DNA from 3 places in the Fictibacillus sp. WQ 8-8 genome. Region 1 is predicted to be linked to each of the others. Evidence: riboswitches for the same ligand, from Rfam matches in the RefSeq annotation. Region 1 holds a riboswitch; each other region holds the start of a gene.

Region 1 (5,106 bases):
CCGCACAAGAACAGAAAATCCAACAGGCAGCAGATTTTATGAGGAACGATTGGCCGGGTGTCAAACAAGATATTCAAAAAGCAGGGATATTGATGGATACCCAGCTTCCCCAAATAGAACAAGCAATCCACAGGGCCGCTATATTTGCAGAAAAAGACTTGCCCGCCATGGAGAAATCAATCACACGTACGGCAGATAAAATCAGGGATTTTGAACGCAGCAATAATTTGAGAGATATCATTAAAGCGTTAAAGAACGATGCTCAAAAGGAAAGTGATTTTCTGGCCTCTCCTATCACGTTGAAGGAGAATAAAATTTTTCCGATTCCTAATTACGGCTCAGCCATGACTCCCTTCTACACCTTACTTGCGCTTTGGGTGGGAGGAATGCTGCTCATCTCTTCTCTTAAAGTAGGTGAAGTTCCAAGTAAAGGAGAGGTTTCACCGCTTTCTTTTTATTTTGGGAGGCTGATGACTTTTGCAACGATCGGCATGCTGCAGGGGCTTGTCGTATCTCTTGGTGACCTGTTCATTATCCATTCCTACATTGTGGACAAAACATGGTTTGTTTTATTTGCCATGTTCCTGAGCATCGTCTTTGTCATACTAACGTATACGCTCGTTTCCATCTTTGGAAATGTGGGTAAAGGCCTGTCGGTTATTTTTCTCGTTCTGCAGTTTTCAAGTTCAGGCGGAACATTTCCTGTGACAATGACCTCTTCCTTCTTTCAAAAGCTTAATCCGTATATGCCGTTTACGTATGGAGTCAGTTTACTGCGAGAAGCAACCGGGGGAATGATTAGAGAAGTTGTACTGTCTGACTTGTATCATCTGCTGCTTTTCCCCGCTGTTTTTCTTATTGCTGCCCTGTTTTTAAGAAAACCGTTGCAGCGAATACAGAATAGAAGGGGAGCAGGCGCGAAAAAAGCAAGAATACTTCAATGAGTGGTTTATTTAGCCTGCGGCTGTTCTTGCCGCCTACTGCCTTTGCATACTCCTCTTCAAGATCAGAGAGTGTCAGCTGAAATAAATGAAGCTCATCTTTTTTATAAATGCCCATATTGATGAGTTTATTGATCAGCTGATTTCGTTTGCTTTCCACAGCTCTTCTTAGTTGATTTTCCAAAACAATCCCTCCTTTTTTACAAGGCTTTTTTAAAGCACATTGTTGATTTTCTTTCCTATTGTGCATCGCATACTGATGCTTGAAAGAGACCCTCAAGTCCTTTTTATACAGTAAGGTGTGTGTGATAGCTGGCGATGATAAGAGCCTGCTGATTTGTGAAACAAATGAAACGCCCGAAAAGCAGAGGGCGGTTCAATCACACCCCACAAAAAAACAACTACGTTTACTAATAAAGCTTTTAACAAAAAAATAACCGCCGTCATTTTCATGATGAAGCGCCTTTGGTTGACCAATCAGCAATCCTTATATTTCACAGTGAATTAGTTGGTTTTTTTGCATAAATAAAAACCTCTTCTTGCGGAAGCAAAAATACGCACAAGAAGAGGTTGAATCGCCATCGTAAGTTATACTCTTCTTATCATTCAAGCGTTTTGCTTGTGGAATTGGCACAGTGCTCATAATTGAGTCCGCTGCCGAGGCTTCAAAGGGCCAGATCCCTCCACCTCTCTAAATAAGAAATATAAGATAAATGTATTCTATTGGATTCAATTATAGGGATTTCCATCTTATTGTCAAGACAATAACTCATTTTATTTTCGAATGATTTCTCCAGGCTCTAAAACGGGAGGATCTACAGAAACCGAATCAGGGTATTTAATCCCCTGCCCAGTATTTAGGCATATCACCTTTTCATCTGCTTTGATCCAGCCATTTTCCCTCAATCGTTTTGAGGCGGCAAACACAGCCGCTCCTTCCGGACAAATAAAACTTCCTTCAAGCTCTGCAGTTTGGCGCTGAGTAAAGCTAATTTCATCTTCTGAAACGGCAACGGCGCATCCATCCGTTTCATAAAGTGCTTCAAGGACAAGAAAATCTCCGATCGCTTTTGGAACATTGATACCAAAAGCGGCTGTCTCAGAATTTTCCCAGAACTCCGATTCACTCTTGTGTTCTTCCCATGCTTTTACGATCGGTGCACATCCTTCAGCCTGGACAGCGACTAAACGCGGCAGTCTGCTTCCTTTAAATAAGCCCAGTTCCCTGAATTCTTTCAATGCTTTATATATGCCAATCAGCCCCACTCCTCCGCCTGTTGGATATAAAATAACATCAGGTGGCTCGCTTCCGCATTGTTCTAAAATTTCATACCCCATCGTTTTCTTGCCTTCAATCCGGTAAGGTTCTTTTAATGTGGAAGCATCATAGAAACCTCCTTCCTTCACAAGGGACGCGACAATTTTTCCGGCATCACTGATCAGGCCGTTCACAAGAAAGAGCTCTGCACCTGAAATCGCCACTTCTTTTCTCGTAATGACTGGGGCATCCACTGGCATAACGATGTACGGCTTTATGCCGGCCCTTGCACAATAGAGTGACCAGGCGGCTCCTGCGTTGCCATTGGTCGGCATGGCAAGCCGGGTAATACCGAGCTCTCTGGCTTTTGAAACGCCGACTGCCGCTCCCCTGGCCTTAAAAGACCCGGTAGGTACCATGCCCTCATCTTTCATGAGCAGATTTGCAATTCCAAGCTTCTCACCGAGAGCAGGCATGGATAATAAAGGAGTCATCCCCTCTCCCAGTGATACCACATGATCTGGGTCTATAACAGGAAGAAGCTTATGGTACCTCCAAAGATCATTCCTCTCCTTATTAATAATTTCATTCTCATTTTTCAGTTCCTCTAAATCATAGTTTACGAGAAGGGGGGAACCGCACTGGCACAATTGATTAGGTTCGTGATGAGCATAGATGTTGCCGCACTTTGGACATTCAAGATGGCTGACATAGCTGAAAGACATAACATACCTCCAATATTCCCTCACCAGAAAAGGACAGCAAAAAGGCACCGCTGTGCATAAGGAATAACATGCATAGCGGTGCCTTCAGTTTTCTGATCAGCAATTTATTCTATTGTGTAAAATTTTAATGCAGGTATTCTGATAAGTCAACTAAGGTATAACTTCCCGTTGATGTGTTCACCCGTTTTAATAACTCCCTTCAATTTCAGAACCATCACATCACTCCCTTTTATGTAATATATATCCATCATATCTTATCTCAAGACAAAATAAATAGCCTGAACTCTATTCATATGAGTCCAGGCTTTTTAGTTCAACATCAGTACAATCTCCTAGAAAAATCAGTTTGGATTCAAAAACGTTAATTCATACTCTGGTTTTCGATCTTCGTCTGGTTTTTTAGATGTTCCTGCTGCCAGCAATAGCGGCTGCTTCAGAACGGACTGGGTCATGGGCTTCGAAATAGGCTGCGCAACTTGATTCATATCCATTGTCCATCCCTCCTTACCAGTTTTCTAAATCTATACCCGGCACTTACAAGCCTGAAACCTATTTATCTAATTTTTTTAATATTTTATTTTATGAATGTTTAACGGATTGGTTCATTGTACTATGATATGTTCATATAATATTCAGTTTCATCCTTTGTTTCACAGGGAAACTTCAGTTATAATTAGAAGTCGGAATCAACAACGCAATTTTGAAAGGAAGTTTTACATATGAAGAAAAGGTTAGTTTCAGGAGTTGCATTTGCATTAAGTCTGGCTCTTTTTGCCGGCTGTTCCAATGATGATCAAACCCAAAAAGATAATACGTCTCATAAAACGGAAAAACATGAACATGAGGCACATAAAAAGAATGAACCGACGAAAAAAAATGATAATAAAAACACACCTTCTGATGAAAACAAAAAGAACGGCGAAAACAAGAACAATAACGGCAATGTAAGCCAGGATCCTGAACCGAAAAAAGATCAGGATAAGAAAAAAAATGAACCGGGCGAGCCTTCGCAGGATCAGAATAAAAAGCCAAAACCGCCAGCTCAAAAGGACGACAGTGTCTCTGTTGTAGCCCATCCAGAAAGTATTCCCGTTCTAGTAAACAAACGTTCTAAACTGCCTGAAAACTACAAGCCGGCAGACCTTGTTTATCCTGATGTACCGTTTATTTTCAGTGAAAAGACCGAGAAACGCATGATGCGCAAGGCTGCTGCTGATGCGCTTGAAACCATGTTTGCTGCCGCGGAAAAAGAAGGAATCCACTTGACCGGAGTTTCAGCATACCGTTCGCATGCTACACAAACAACGCTGTTCAATAATTATGCCAAACGCGATGGCTATGAAAAAGCAAGAACATACAGCGCACTTCCTGGAACAAGTGAACATGAAACAGGATTGGCGATTGATGTTGCTGGAGACGGCGGAAAGTGTCCTGCCCAAGATTGTTTTGGCGGCACACAAGAATCAAAATGGCTTGCTAAACATGTTTCAGAGTTCGGCTTTATTATTCGCTATCCCGAAGGAAAGGACTCCATTACCGGGTATAAGTACGAGCCTTGGCACATCCGTTTTGTAGGAAAATCTGTTGCACAAAAGATCATGGGCAAAGGAGAAACACTGGAAGAATACTTTAATGCCGTGCCCGTCTCTAATGGAAAATAAATTTAAAAGTACCTAGCCGCCTGGCTGGTACTTTTTTTGTTTATCAATACTTACTAAAAGTAATTATATTAATAAAAATCATCTTGTGTTATACTAAAATTAGCGAGGTGAAGGTACATAATGAACACGTCCAAACTTTGTCCCAGGTTCGAAAAAACAATGAATCTCTTGAGCCAGCGATGGACGGGCATGATTATTTATCTGCTTCTATCCGGCCCTCACCGTTTTTGTGCCATTGAATCAGCCATCGGAGTGAGCGGCAGGATTCTTTCTGAGAGATTAAAGGACCTTGAACAGCATGGTTTAGTAAAACGGGTGGTTATTCCAGAGACCCCTGTACGCATAGAGTATTCCCTTACTGAAAAAGGATTGGCGTTCCAGCCGATCATGAGAGAAGTGGAAAATTGGTCTCAAAACTGGCTTGAAGCCTAAAAAAAGCAGCTCTCACATGTGAGAGCTGCTTTTTTACTTTACATAAATTAAAATTTGTTCCATACAATCGCTTCTTGGATCGGGAATCG
Region 2 (5,106 bases), on a different contig from region 1:
CGCAAAGGAAATCTATCTAGCATGCGAAGAAGAGATAAAGAAAAATAACAAACAATACTTGCGTCTCGGTGTACTTAGCGGGAATATCCCTGCGCTTTCTTTTTGGTTCAGAATGGGTTTTGCAGAAATAGAAGTAAAGGAAAGCGAGGGAAAGTTTCTTCATATTCTTGAAAAATCTCTTTAAACCGCTAATCAAGTCCTTTTTCCTAAATTCATTCTTACTCACATAAAGGCGAGTGTGCACGCATATCCTCATTGGTGTGCATAAAAGCTAAACCAGCTTAACATGTGCTTAATGATAGTGCATTAAAATGGCAGGGAAAAAGAATAGGAGTGGAAGGTAATGAAGACATATTGCTTTTTGCAGGAAAAAATGAATTCTGCGACAATTAACAAGCTCGTTCTTAAGGCGAACGAATATGAAGAGTGCCAGATCTATTTTGAACTTGATAACTGCCAGATGAACGCTAAAAGCATGCTTAGTATGAGCAAGCTTCGCGGTATTGCGGGGCTATGCTGCATATCTGCCCAGGGCATGGATAAACAGCACGCATTGGAAGGTCTGAGACAGATCTGCGCTGGGAAAATATAACCATAAGAAATAATCGGGCGAACTATGATTTTTGAACATATTTAGGATTTGTTGAAAATAATTAAGCCGAATTTGAACATAAATCCTTATTTCAGCGATTTGACACATTCATTTCAGCTTTCTGTCCCGACGCACAATAAAAAGCTTGCACCGCATTATTTGGGCCAAGCTTATCTATTGCTTTTTCCTCTCCTAGCTTTCCCCCATCTCAGAGGAGGAATGGGGAAAGTCATCCTTTTGCTTCTTCTTTAATGATGGAAAACAGATGGTCTAACGCATTACTAAGCTGGCTTTCTTCCATTCTGCTGATATAGGCTTCCTGATTCGAATAAAGCTGCTCAATGCCTTGCATAAGGGATTCAGCAGTCAGGTCTTCTTCAAACAGAACTTCGCAATAGCCTTGTTTTTCAAATGATCGGGCATTTTCAATTTGATCTCCGCGGCTTGCTTCTTTTGAGAGTGGAATGAGAAGCATTGGCTTTCTCAGTGACAAAAACTCAAAGATAGAATTAGAGCCTGCTCTTGAAATGACAAAATCCGTTGCTGCAAGGATATCTGCGAGCTCATCCGATACATATTCGAACTGGATGTAGCCTTTTTTCAGAATGGAAGAATCCTTCTGGCCTTTTCCGCAAAGATGAATGATTTGAAAGCGGGGAAGCAGAGCGTCAAGGCTTAATCTTACGGCCTCATTTATTTTTTTTGATCCGAGACTTCCTCCCATGATCAAGATGATCGGTTTACCAGGAGTCAAACCACAGAAAGCTCTCCCCTTGACTGCGATCCCTTCATGCAGCTCCTTACGGATAACAGCACCCGCGTATACCGTTTTTTCCCTTGGAAGATGATCAGTGGTTTCGGGGAACGTTGTACACACTTTGTTAGCGAAGGGGAGTGAAAGACGGTTTGCAAGCCCTGGACTAAGATCGGATTCATGGGTCACAATTGGCACCTTGTTCATCCGGCTGCCGAGGATTACGGGAACGGATACGAAACCACCCTTTGAAAAGACCACGTCTGGTTTTATGGTCTTGATGAGCCGAAATGCTTCAAATGCTCCTTGCATGACACGGAACGGATCTTTAAAATTGTTCCAGTCAAAATAGCGCCTTAGTTTACCAGTAGAGATGCTGTAATAGCGGACGCCTTCGATGGTTTCTGTCAGTTGCCGTTCAATTCCTCCTTTTGAACCGATATAGCTGACTTCCCAGCCTTCTTTTAAGAACAAAGGAATCAGAGCCAGGTTAACAGAAACGTGCCCGGTGGAACCTCCCCCTGTGAATACGATTTTCTTGCCCAAACCTTCCACCCCTTTTATTTATGTGTTTCTATCATACCAAAAATAATCTGCAATGATTCCAGAAATATCTGAATAATGGTTGACGCTCTCCTGTCTGCCGTGATAGAGTAAGACTAATTTAATGAAGCTTATCAAGAGCGGCGGAGGGAAAGGCCCAATGAAGCCCGGCAACCTTCAAGTATTCTACTTGAAAAGGTGCTAAATCCTTCAAAGGTAAAACTTTGGGAGATAAGAGACGGATCGGAACCATACAGCTCTCTTATCTTCGTGATAAGGGGGTTTTTTGTACTAAAAAAATAAAGTGCTACATAACATGTTTCAATCTCATGATAATACTCTTATCCAGAGCGGCGGAGGGAAAGGCCCGATGAAGCCCGGCAACCTTCAAGTATTCTACTTGAAAAGGTGCTACTACCTGCAGGAAAGAACCCTGGATGATAAGAGGAGGCCGGACTGCAGACCTCTTCTTTAGAAAGAGGTTTTTTCTTTTGCCATCATACAGATACCATTCATCCACTAATAAAAAATTTACTTTTGCAGAAGGAGTGATTATGTTGAAAGAATTAAAAATAGCACTGCTGGGGCTGGGGACTGTAGGATCCGGCGTATATACATCCATCATGGATAGAAAAGGTGCTTTAGAAGAATTGCTGGGTCATCGTCTGAAGCTGTCCAGTATTTTGATTAAGGATTCTTCCAAAGCAAGGCCTTTCGTAAAGGGGGTACCGTTGACGTCCGAATTCGAGAAGGCGATCGGGGAAGAAGTGCCTGATGTGGTCATTGAGGCGATTGGCGGAATCGAGCCTGCACGGTCTTACATCATACAATCACTTGAAGCGGGATGCCATGTGATTTCTGCGAATAAAGATTTGATTGCCCGGCATGGAGAAGAATTAACAGAGCGTGCTGCCGCAAAGGGTGTCCGTTTTGTCTATGAAGCGAGCGTAGGCGGAGGAATACCGATTTTGAGAACATTGAGGGAGCTTTTAAGAATCAATCGGATTCAGCATGTAGAAGCCATTTTAAATGGAACGTCCAACTTCATTCTTTCGTACATGAGAACGACAGGTTCCTCGTTTGAAGAAGCGCTGGAACTGGCACAGAAAAAAGGATATGCAGAGCCGGATCCGACAAATGACATCGAAGGCTTGGACGCATTTTACAAAGCGATGGTGCTGAGCAAATGGATTTATGGCGTGCAGCCATCCTGGGAAGAAGTGCAGGTGGAGGGGATTGGAAATGTGCTTCTTGAGGAGATTCAACTGGCTGAGCAGCTGGGGCTTCGGCTGAAGCATCTCGTTCTTTTAAACGATAGACTTGATCTCCAGGTACAGCCTGTATTTGTGGATAGCGATCATCCGCTGTATGGTGTGGAAGGCGTGGACAATGCCGTCCGTATTCAGACAGACCTTCTCGGCTGTTTGACCTTGCAAGGGCCGGGAGCTGGTGCAGAAGCAACAGCAAGTGCCATTGTGGAAGACTTATTATCGATCTATGAAACTAGGGAAGTATATAGAAACAAACCGGCTGTATCAGAACTCTGCCCTAAGAAACAAGAACAAGAGGTGAATACCTACCTTCTCGTCGGTGAAAAAATTGATTTTACAAAGGAAAGGGTTTCAGCAATTGAAAGGCATGGAATCATTTTAGACCGGACTTCTCTTCGTTTTCAGCATACTTCCCTTGCTGCCCTGCTTTATGAAGGACCGCTCCCTCTAGAACAGGAGGATGAGTTTATTCCAGTGAACAGCATCTATCCGGTCCGTCTGTCAAAAAGCGGCAAGGGGGCAGAGAAAGAAAAGGTGCCGGTGGCAGAATAGAAGACAGGAATATCCGTGGAGAGTCGGCTCTCTGCGGATTTTTTTACCCATCATGTTGACAAAGGAAAGGGTTTTACATATGATGGAAGTAACAAAAGGAAGGGAGTTGTGTGGATGAGTGTTCACGTTCTTAACTAAGCGAATTGGATAGTTGGAGCAAAAAGGCCGTGCTTGAAGCGGTTGTATTCTAGATGTCTTTTTGCGGCCACCAATAGTTAAGAACAGCGGTCAGCATACAACATTATCATTTTCGTGTACGTATTTTGTGCAACGAACGATGCCGCGCTCTTTGGGCGTATTTTTTTATGCTTTTTACAGCTTCCATAAGTCAGGGGACAGCTGTATGGAGAGGCGTATCCTTCCACACGAAAATTGATAACAGGCAGAAATGGCGGCGGTCCATTTCTGCCTTTTTTTATTGCATGATCTGGCCCTGTTCCCGGGAAAGGGGGAACTGTTTTATAGATTAGTTATTCGAAAAAATATGAGGAGGCAACTACCTTTGAACACCCATACAATTAACATGCTCGAATTTAATAAAATTACAGAAACATTATCTGCGTATGGATTAAACGAGAGTACAAAAAGAAAAATTTTAGAGCTAATGCCCTCTGGACAGATCACAATCATTAAGAATTGGCTAAGAGAGACGACGGAAGCGGCAGCAATTCTTAGAAAGTCTTCAAGCGTTCCTATTGCGAACTTGAACGGGATCGACCATGTGATGACGATTCCAGATAAAGGCCTTCTCTTAAGCCCTGAACAGCTGCAGCTTATTTGCGGGCTTGCAGAAAACGTAGAGCGTTTGCAGCGGTATATGAAGGACAAAGAATTTCTTGCACCAACTGTGTCTGCTTATGCTTACTCCCTGTTTGAACTGAAAGACCTCAAATCTGAAATTCAGCGCTGTATCCGTAACGGAAGAGTGGATGACGGAGCCAGCAAGCCGCTTGAAAAAGTAAGAAAGAGGATGCTTGCCTGTGAGGAAAAAATCAAAGCAAAGCTGGATCATATGCTAAAGTCACCGGCCTATCGGGATATGCTTCAGGAACCAATGATTTCGGTGAGAGACGGAAGGTATGCCATTCCTGTAAAAAGTAAATTTAAACGGAGCATGGATGGGCAGATCATTGATTCCTCTTCCAGCGGATCCACCGTTTTTATTGAACCGAAAGATGTCCGCAAGCTGCAGGATGAGCTTCAGCTTCTGCAGGCAGAGGAAGACATCGAAACAGCAAGGGTGCTGGGCAGATTAACAGGTCTGGTTGCAGGCTGCAAACATGAGATCTCAGTTAATATTGAAGGGATGCTTCATTATGATTTTATTTTTGCCAAAGCCAAATACAGCATCGCTCTTGATGGCAGAGAGGTTTCACTTAATCGTGAAAAACGGA
Region 3 (5,106 bases), on a different contig from region 1:
TTGAGATCATCTGTACCAATGGCACAATGGGGCTTTCCCGGCTTGAGGAACTTGCAATACAAATTGAAAACCGAGATGTCTATATACTGGTCGATGCGGACGAAGCTGGAGCAAAATTAAGAAAAATGCTTCAGCGGGAGCTTCCAAATGCAGAACATCTTTATATTCATAAAATGTACCGAGAAGTGGCAAAAACACCGCTCATGTATCTTGCCAATATTCTGCTTGGCGCTCGTTTCACCGTAAATAAAGAATGCCTGGGATAAGGAAAGCAAAATTGAACCGAAAGAAATCCTCTTTGAGGAGGATTTCTTAAGTTTGTATTTTACGTACTGTTATAAGCACGGTTGTTGACAGCACCTCTTAGATCCGGGATATTCAATTACATAGAGAAAAAATGGATCCGTAAAAAACTGCAATTGGAGAGAGATATGAGGGATTTAACTAATATAGAAATTCATAATTTTATTAAAGGTTCAACAGAGGAGCCAGCAGCTCTTTATATCCAGACACCGCTTTGCGGAACGTGTAAGATGGGAAGGCGGATGCTCGACATCACATTGGAAGCAATAAGCCAGTCAGAAACGTCTGAACCTAAAATCGGTGCTTGCAACCTAAATGCGATGCCGGAGCTTGCTGAAAAGTACAGCATCACCAGTGTCCCTTGCCTGCTTTTTTTACACAGGGGCATTGCCGTAAAGAAGATTTATGCCATGCAATCTGTTGATTTTTTGTATCAAAACGTAAAAAAGTACCTGTAAAAGACACGGATTGTGTCTTTTTTTGTTTTTAGGGGGTATTTTTTAAATGTAATACATGGTTTATGTGGTAAAATAAAGAAGAAATGTGTAATAAATTTTACAGAACGATTCAGGTGCAACAAAATGAAACGATATCTCCAAACAGCAGTAATAGCAAGCAAGTTACCGCTTCCGAACGATTTATGGGTCAAGACTGCAAAAATTATCCTTTTCAGGAACGTGACAAAAACATTACAATTGTTATAAGTCCTGTAACATTGTTATACAACTGTATCCTACAAACCTACGAATCAATGGTATAAATGTATAGGAGAGCTTGAAATATGTTTGCTCCTGTCGACTTTTGGAATGTATGATCATTTTATCCAAAAGTACAATACAACCTGGATTTAAGAGGTGAAACTATGTCTACTGCATTTGTACCAACTATTCGTAACAGCACACCACTCATTAACATTGAGGATAAAGTACTAAGAATTCAAAGAGGAAATGATTCCTTAAGAAATGAGCTGATCGAAGCTTACCAGCCATTTATTAAAAAAGTGACTTCAAAAGTTTGCAGTCAATATATAGATCGTACGATGGATGAATTTAGTGTAGGTCTTTACGCTTTCAATGAAGCCATTGATCAATATCAAGAAGGACAAGGAAGCCGTTTTCTTTCCTTTGCTGACATGGTAATCCGCCGCAGGGTTATCGACTATATCCGAAAAGAAGTTAGACAGAACCGTCTGATTTATTTGCAGCCGGATGAGGAAGATGAAGAAGGCCGTGTCGAGGACAGCTACGCAGAACAAAAAGCTGCCATGGAACATTACGAAGAAAAGATCCAGGCAGAGAACCGCGTGTATGAAATCGAAGAGTATCAAAAACTGCTGAAGGATTTCAGCCTTAATTTTAAAGTGTTAAGCAAACATTGCCCTAAGCATGTGGATGCAAGGGAAAACGCTAAAGAAATCGCTCGTTTGTTAGTGGAAAACCAGGAAATGGCTGAATTTTTATTGGAAAAAAAACAACTTCCTATAAAAGATTTGTTAAGTATGGTTTCCTGCAGTCGTAAAACAATAGAGAGAAATCGAAAATATATAATAGCGGTATCGCTAATATATCTAGGGGACTTTAAAGCGTTAAAGTCTTATATTCAGCCTTAAATAAGGGGAAGTTAAACGGTTGTAATTACTCGTGGGGACATCGTAATAAATAAGCAAAGCAAGAGAGCAGCAAAACCCATGATGGTTATGATACGAAGCAGATCCTTCGCCTAGCAGGAGGGATATGTGGGATGAAGAATGGAATTTTAATGGAAGTTAAGAAAGGGAAAGCCGTCCTATTAACGAAAGACGGTTGTTTCATCACCGTTAAGGTACCACGCGGAAAGCATCCGGTGGTAGGTATGGAATACAGCGTTTCAAGTTTTTCAAAAAGCAGAACACGCCAATTTATTTTTCCTTCTCTTTCACTTACAATAGCAGCATTGCTTATACTTGTTTTATTTTCAGGAGTAAATCCACTGGGCCGCAACGACAATACTGTTGCGGCTTATGTGAGTTTTGACGTAAATCCCAGCCTCGAAGCAGGAGTTAACAAAGACTTGCAAGTCATAAAAGTAAAAGCATATAACGCTGAGGGACGGGAAATTCTCCAATCATTAAAACAAAAGAAAAACATAAGCCTTTCCCACTTTGCTTCAGCTTTGCTGAATGCTTATGACAACAAAGGATATCTGAAGAAAAACCCGGATGTCATGATCGGAACAACCATCGTGAACCAAAATAATGACAAGCTTTTGTCTGCATTGGATGAGACTGTATCTTCAATTAAACGGAATGCATCCATCTATAATTCGAAAGCCGCCATCATGGTAAAGAATATTAATACAAATAAACGGAATGTTGCCCAAAAGAATGGGGTATCATCCGGAAAATATATGATGTACTTGGATGCTAGACGAAAAGATAAAAACATTTCTCTTAATGAAGTGAAGAACATGTCTTATACCGAGCTAAAGAGAAAGATAAAACCTGTACATGAAGAGCCGGAAGAATCCGGCTTTAAAAAAAACCATTCAGAAAAAATTCTTCGCAATCATAGAAATCTTGAACCCATAAAGATTAAGACGAGTTCCCTGCATAGTTCTTCTCTAAAAGAACATGCGAAAAAAGAAGTCAAAGAAGAAAGGATTGAACCCAAGCTAGAACCAAACAATAAACGTGCTGTCCCAAAAACCAAAAGGCACGAAGATCGAAAAAGCCGCAGTAAAGCTGAAGATAAAGAAAAAAATGAATCAAAAAAAGTAAAACCACATTCTTCAAAGCAACATCACGAACAGCCGATGTACAACAAGCAAGCAAAGAAAAATACTAATTTGAATACTGCTCCGAAACAGCATGTTCATGAAAAGAATAAACATGAAAACCATAAATGGGATAAGGGGAAAAGGCTTGAAAAAAGAGAGCAGAAAAATTCTCCCGTTCATCGGCCTGAAAAAAAGTACTGGAAAAAAGAACTGCAGAAAAATCATAAAAAGGCACAAATGAATAAAGAAATACATAAAAAGGCTGGCTAAAAGTCGACACTACGTTTAATAAACTGTCGAAGGAAAAATCAAGGAAGACACCAACCATCTCCCGAACATTAAGATATACATGTTTTTAAAAGGGGGATGTTTATGGATTGGGTTCTTTGGCAGGAACAGGTTCAAAAAACGGCCTTCCTTCAGCCGCTGATAGGCACGGAGACTCCCAGTGTGACGGCTGACGGAGAACGATTATGTTTTTCCTTCGTAAATAAGTATAACGGATCAGAACGGATATCCATGCTTACAGGCAGGATGGATGATTTGCATGAGGTGTTTGAAGGCCAGCAGCGTCTGAGCGATTTAATCAGGATAAAAAGAGTAACTTTTACGGGAACATACAGAGAACAGCTTAAGTTAGAATCTCTTCTGTTTTTATGCAAATTGGAGTCCTAAGCCAAAAGAATCGGGTCCTTCTATCTAAAAAACAGGAGTTATGGATTGACACTCCATAAAGGTGATGTTAAAATTCGAAACGTGTTAAGAAATGCTAACTATATAACGAATAACAAATTCGTTCTTATCGCGAGTGGTGGAGGGACTGGCCCTATGAAACCCGGCAACCGTTAAGCAGCTTCCTGTTTGAAAAGGTGCCAAATCCTGCAAAGCAAACTGCTTTGGGAGATGAGATGACGGTGCATATAAATTTTTATGCCCTTCTGCTCATGACCTGGCAGAAGGGCATTTTTTATTTTTCAGAAAGTGAGGGATCCGGTCTCTTGATAACATTAGACGCAGTAAAAAAGATTTTTCAGACGAAAGACGGAGCTGTAAACGCAGTTGACCATGTCGATCTTTCTATAGATCAAGGAGAAATTTTCGGGATTATTGGATACAGTGGTGCAGGTAAAAGTACACTGATCCGAATGCTGAACATGCTGGAAAGACCGACGAGCGGAGATGTTAACGTTGCGGGAAAAAATCTTTCCAAACTTAGTAACAACGAGCTTCGAAAAGCTCGGCAGGAAATCAGCATGATATTTCAGCATTTCAATCTGCTTTGGTCCAGAACAGTAAGGGAAAACATTGCATTTCCACTTGAGATTGCAGGTGTGCCGAAAACAGAGCGCCTGAAGCGGGTGGATGAACTGATTAAACTTGTTGGACTAGAGGGCCGCGGAGAATCGTATCCTTCCCAATTGAGTGGAGGACAGAAGCAAAGAGTCGGGATCGCACGTGCACTGGCCAATAACCCTAAAGTTCTTCTCTGTGACGAGGCGACTTCAGCCCTTGATCCGAAAACAACAGACAGCATCCTTAATTTATTAGTTGAGATCAATCAAAAGCTCGGCTTGACCATTGTTCTTATCACACATGAGATGCATGTCATCCGTAAGATCTGCCATCGGGTCGCTGTTATGGAAGACGGTAAAATAGTGGAACAAGGGCCGGTTTTGGAAGTATTCAGGCAACCTAAAGAGTCCATTACAAAAGATTTTGTTAAGCAAGTAACAGAGCCAGAAGAAACGACAGACATGATCAAGCAGCTGGCATCTGAAAAACCTCAGAGCCAAATTGTACAGCTTACCTTTGTTGGAGGAAGTGCAGAACAGCCCGTTATTACAGATGTGATCCGTAAATTTGACGTTCAGGTGAATATCCTGCAGGGTAAGGTATCACAAACACAAAACGGGCCATATGGAACGTTGTTCATCCAGCTGGAAGGAACAGATACCGAAATTCAGGAAGCGGTAGCCTATATGAATGGGCAGAAAGTAGAAGTGGAGGTGATCTCATATGAATAGTCTTTTTCCGAATGTGGAATGGAGT

What was found. Region 1 has a riboswitch for S-adenosylmethionine ahead of M1K46_RS25880 (Fur-regulated basic protein FbpA). Riboswitches for the same ligand answer to the same signal wherever they lie in the genome.
Region 2: another riboswitch for S-adenosylmethionine. It lies ahead of M1K46_RS14630 (homoserine dehydrogenase); the one in region 1 lies ahead of M1K46_RS25880 (Fur-regulated basic protein FbpA).
Region 3: another riboswitch for S-adenosylmethionine. It lies ahead of M1K46_RS00225 (methionine ABC transporter ATP-binding protein); the one in region 1 lies ahead of M1K46_RS25880 (Fur-regulated basic protein FbpA).

The regions. Positions count from the first base shown of each region.
Region 1 covers NZ_JAMXKG010000009.1:129,945-135,050, forward strand. Annotated here, with positions in the region: gene M1K46_RS19090 (YhgE/Pip domain-containing protein) at 1-944, shown strand, start outside; gene M1K46_RS25880 (Fur-regulated basic protein FbpA) at 856-1,125, opposite strand; SAM riboswitch class I at 1,538-1,643, opposite strand; gene M1K46_RS19100 (threonine synthase) at 1,716-2,924, opposite strand; gene M1K46_RS19105 (hypothetical protein) at 3,266-3,415, opposite strand; gene M1K46_RS19110 (M15 family metallopeptidase) at 3,644-4,585, shown strand; gene M1K46_RS19115 (winged helix-turn-helix transcriptional regulator) at 4,706-5,017, shown strand; gene M1K46_RS19120 (nitroreductase family protein) at 5,065-5,106, opposite strand, start outside.
Region 2 covers NZ_JAMXKG010000006.1:84,529-89,634, reverse strand. Annotated here, with positions in the region: gene M1K46_RS14645 (GNAT family N-acetyltransferase) at 1-184, shown strand, start outside; gene M1K46_RS14640 (HPr family phosphocarrier protein) at 344-592, shown strand; gene M1K46_RS14635 (undecaprenyldiphospho-muramoylpentapeptide beta-N-acetylglucosaminyltransferase) at 822-1,892, opposite strand; SAM riboswitch class I at 2,018-2,127, shown strand; SAM riboswitch class I at 2,228-2,336, shown strand; gene M1K46_RS14630 (homoserine dehydrogenase) at 2,447-3,712, shown strand; gene M1K46_RS14625 (endonuclease MutS2) at 4,215-5,106, shown strand, end outside.
Region 3 covers NZ_JAMXKG010000001.1:44,118-49,223, reverse strand. Annotated here, with positions in the region: gene M1K46_RS00250 (toprim domain-containing protein) at 1-266, shown strand, start outside; gene M1K46_RS00245 (thioredoxin family protein) at 432-761, shown strand; gene sigI (RNA polymerase sigma-I factor) at 1,166-1,912, shown strand; gene M1K46_RS00235 (anti-sigma factor domain-containing protein) at 2,044-3,327, shown strand; gene M1K46_RS00230 (hypothetical protein) at 3,430-3,732, shown strand; SAM riboswitch class I at 3,854-3,967, shown strand; gene M1K46_RS00225 (methionine ABC transporter ATP-binding protein) at 4,056-5,081, shown strand; gene M1K46_RS00220 (methionine ABC transporter permease) at 5,074-5,106, shown strand, end outside.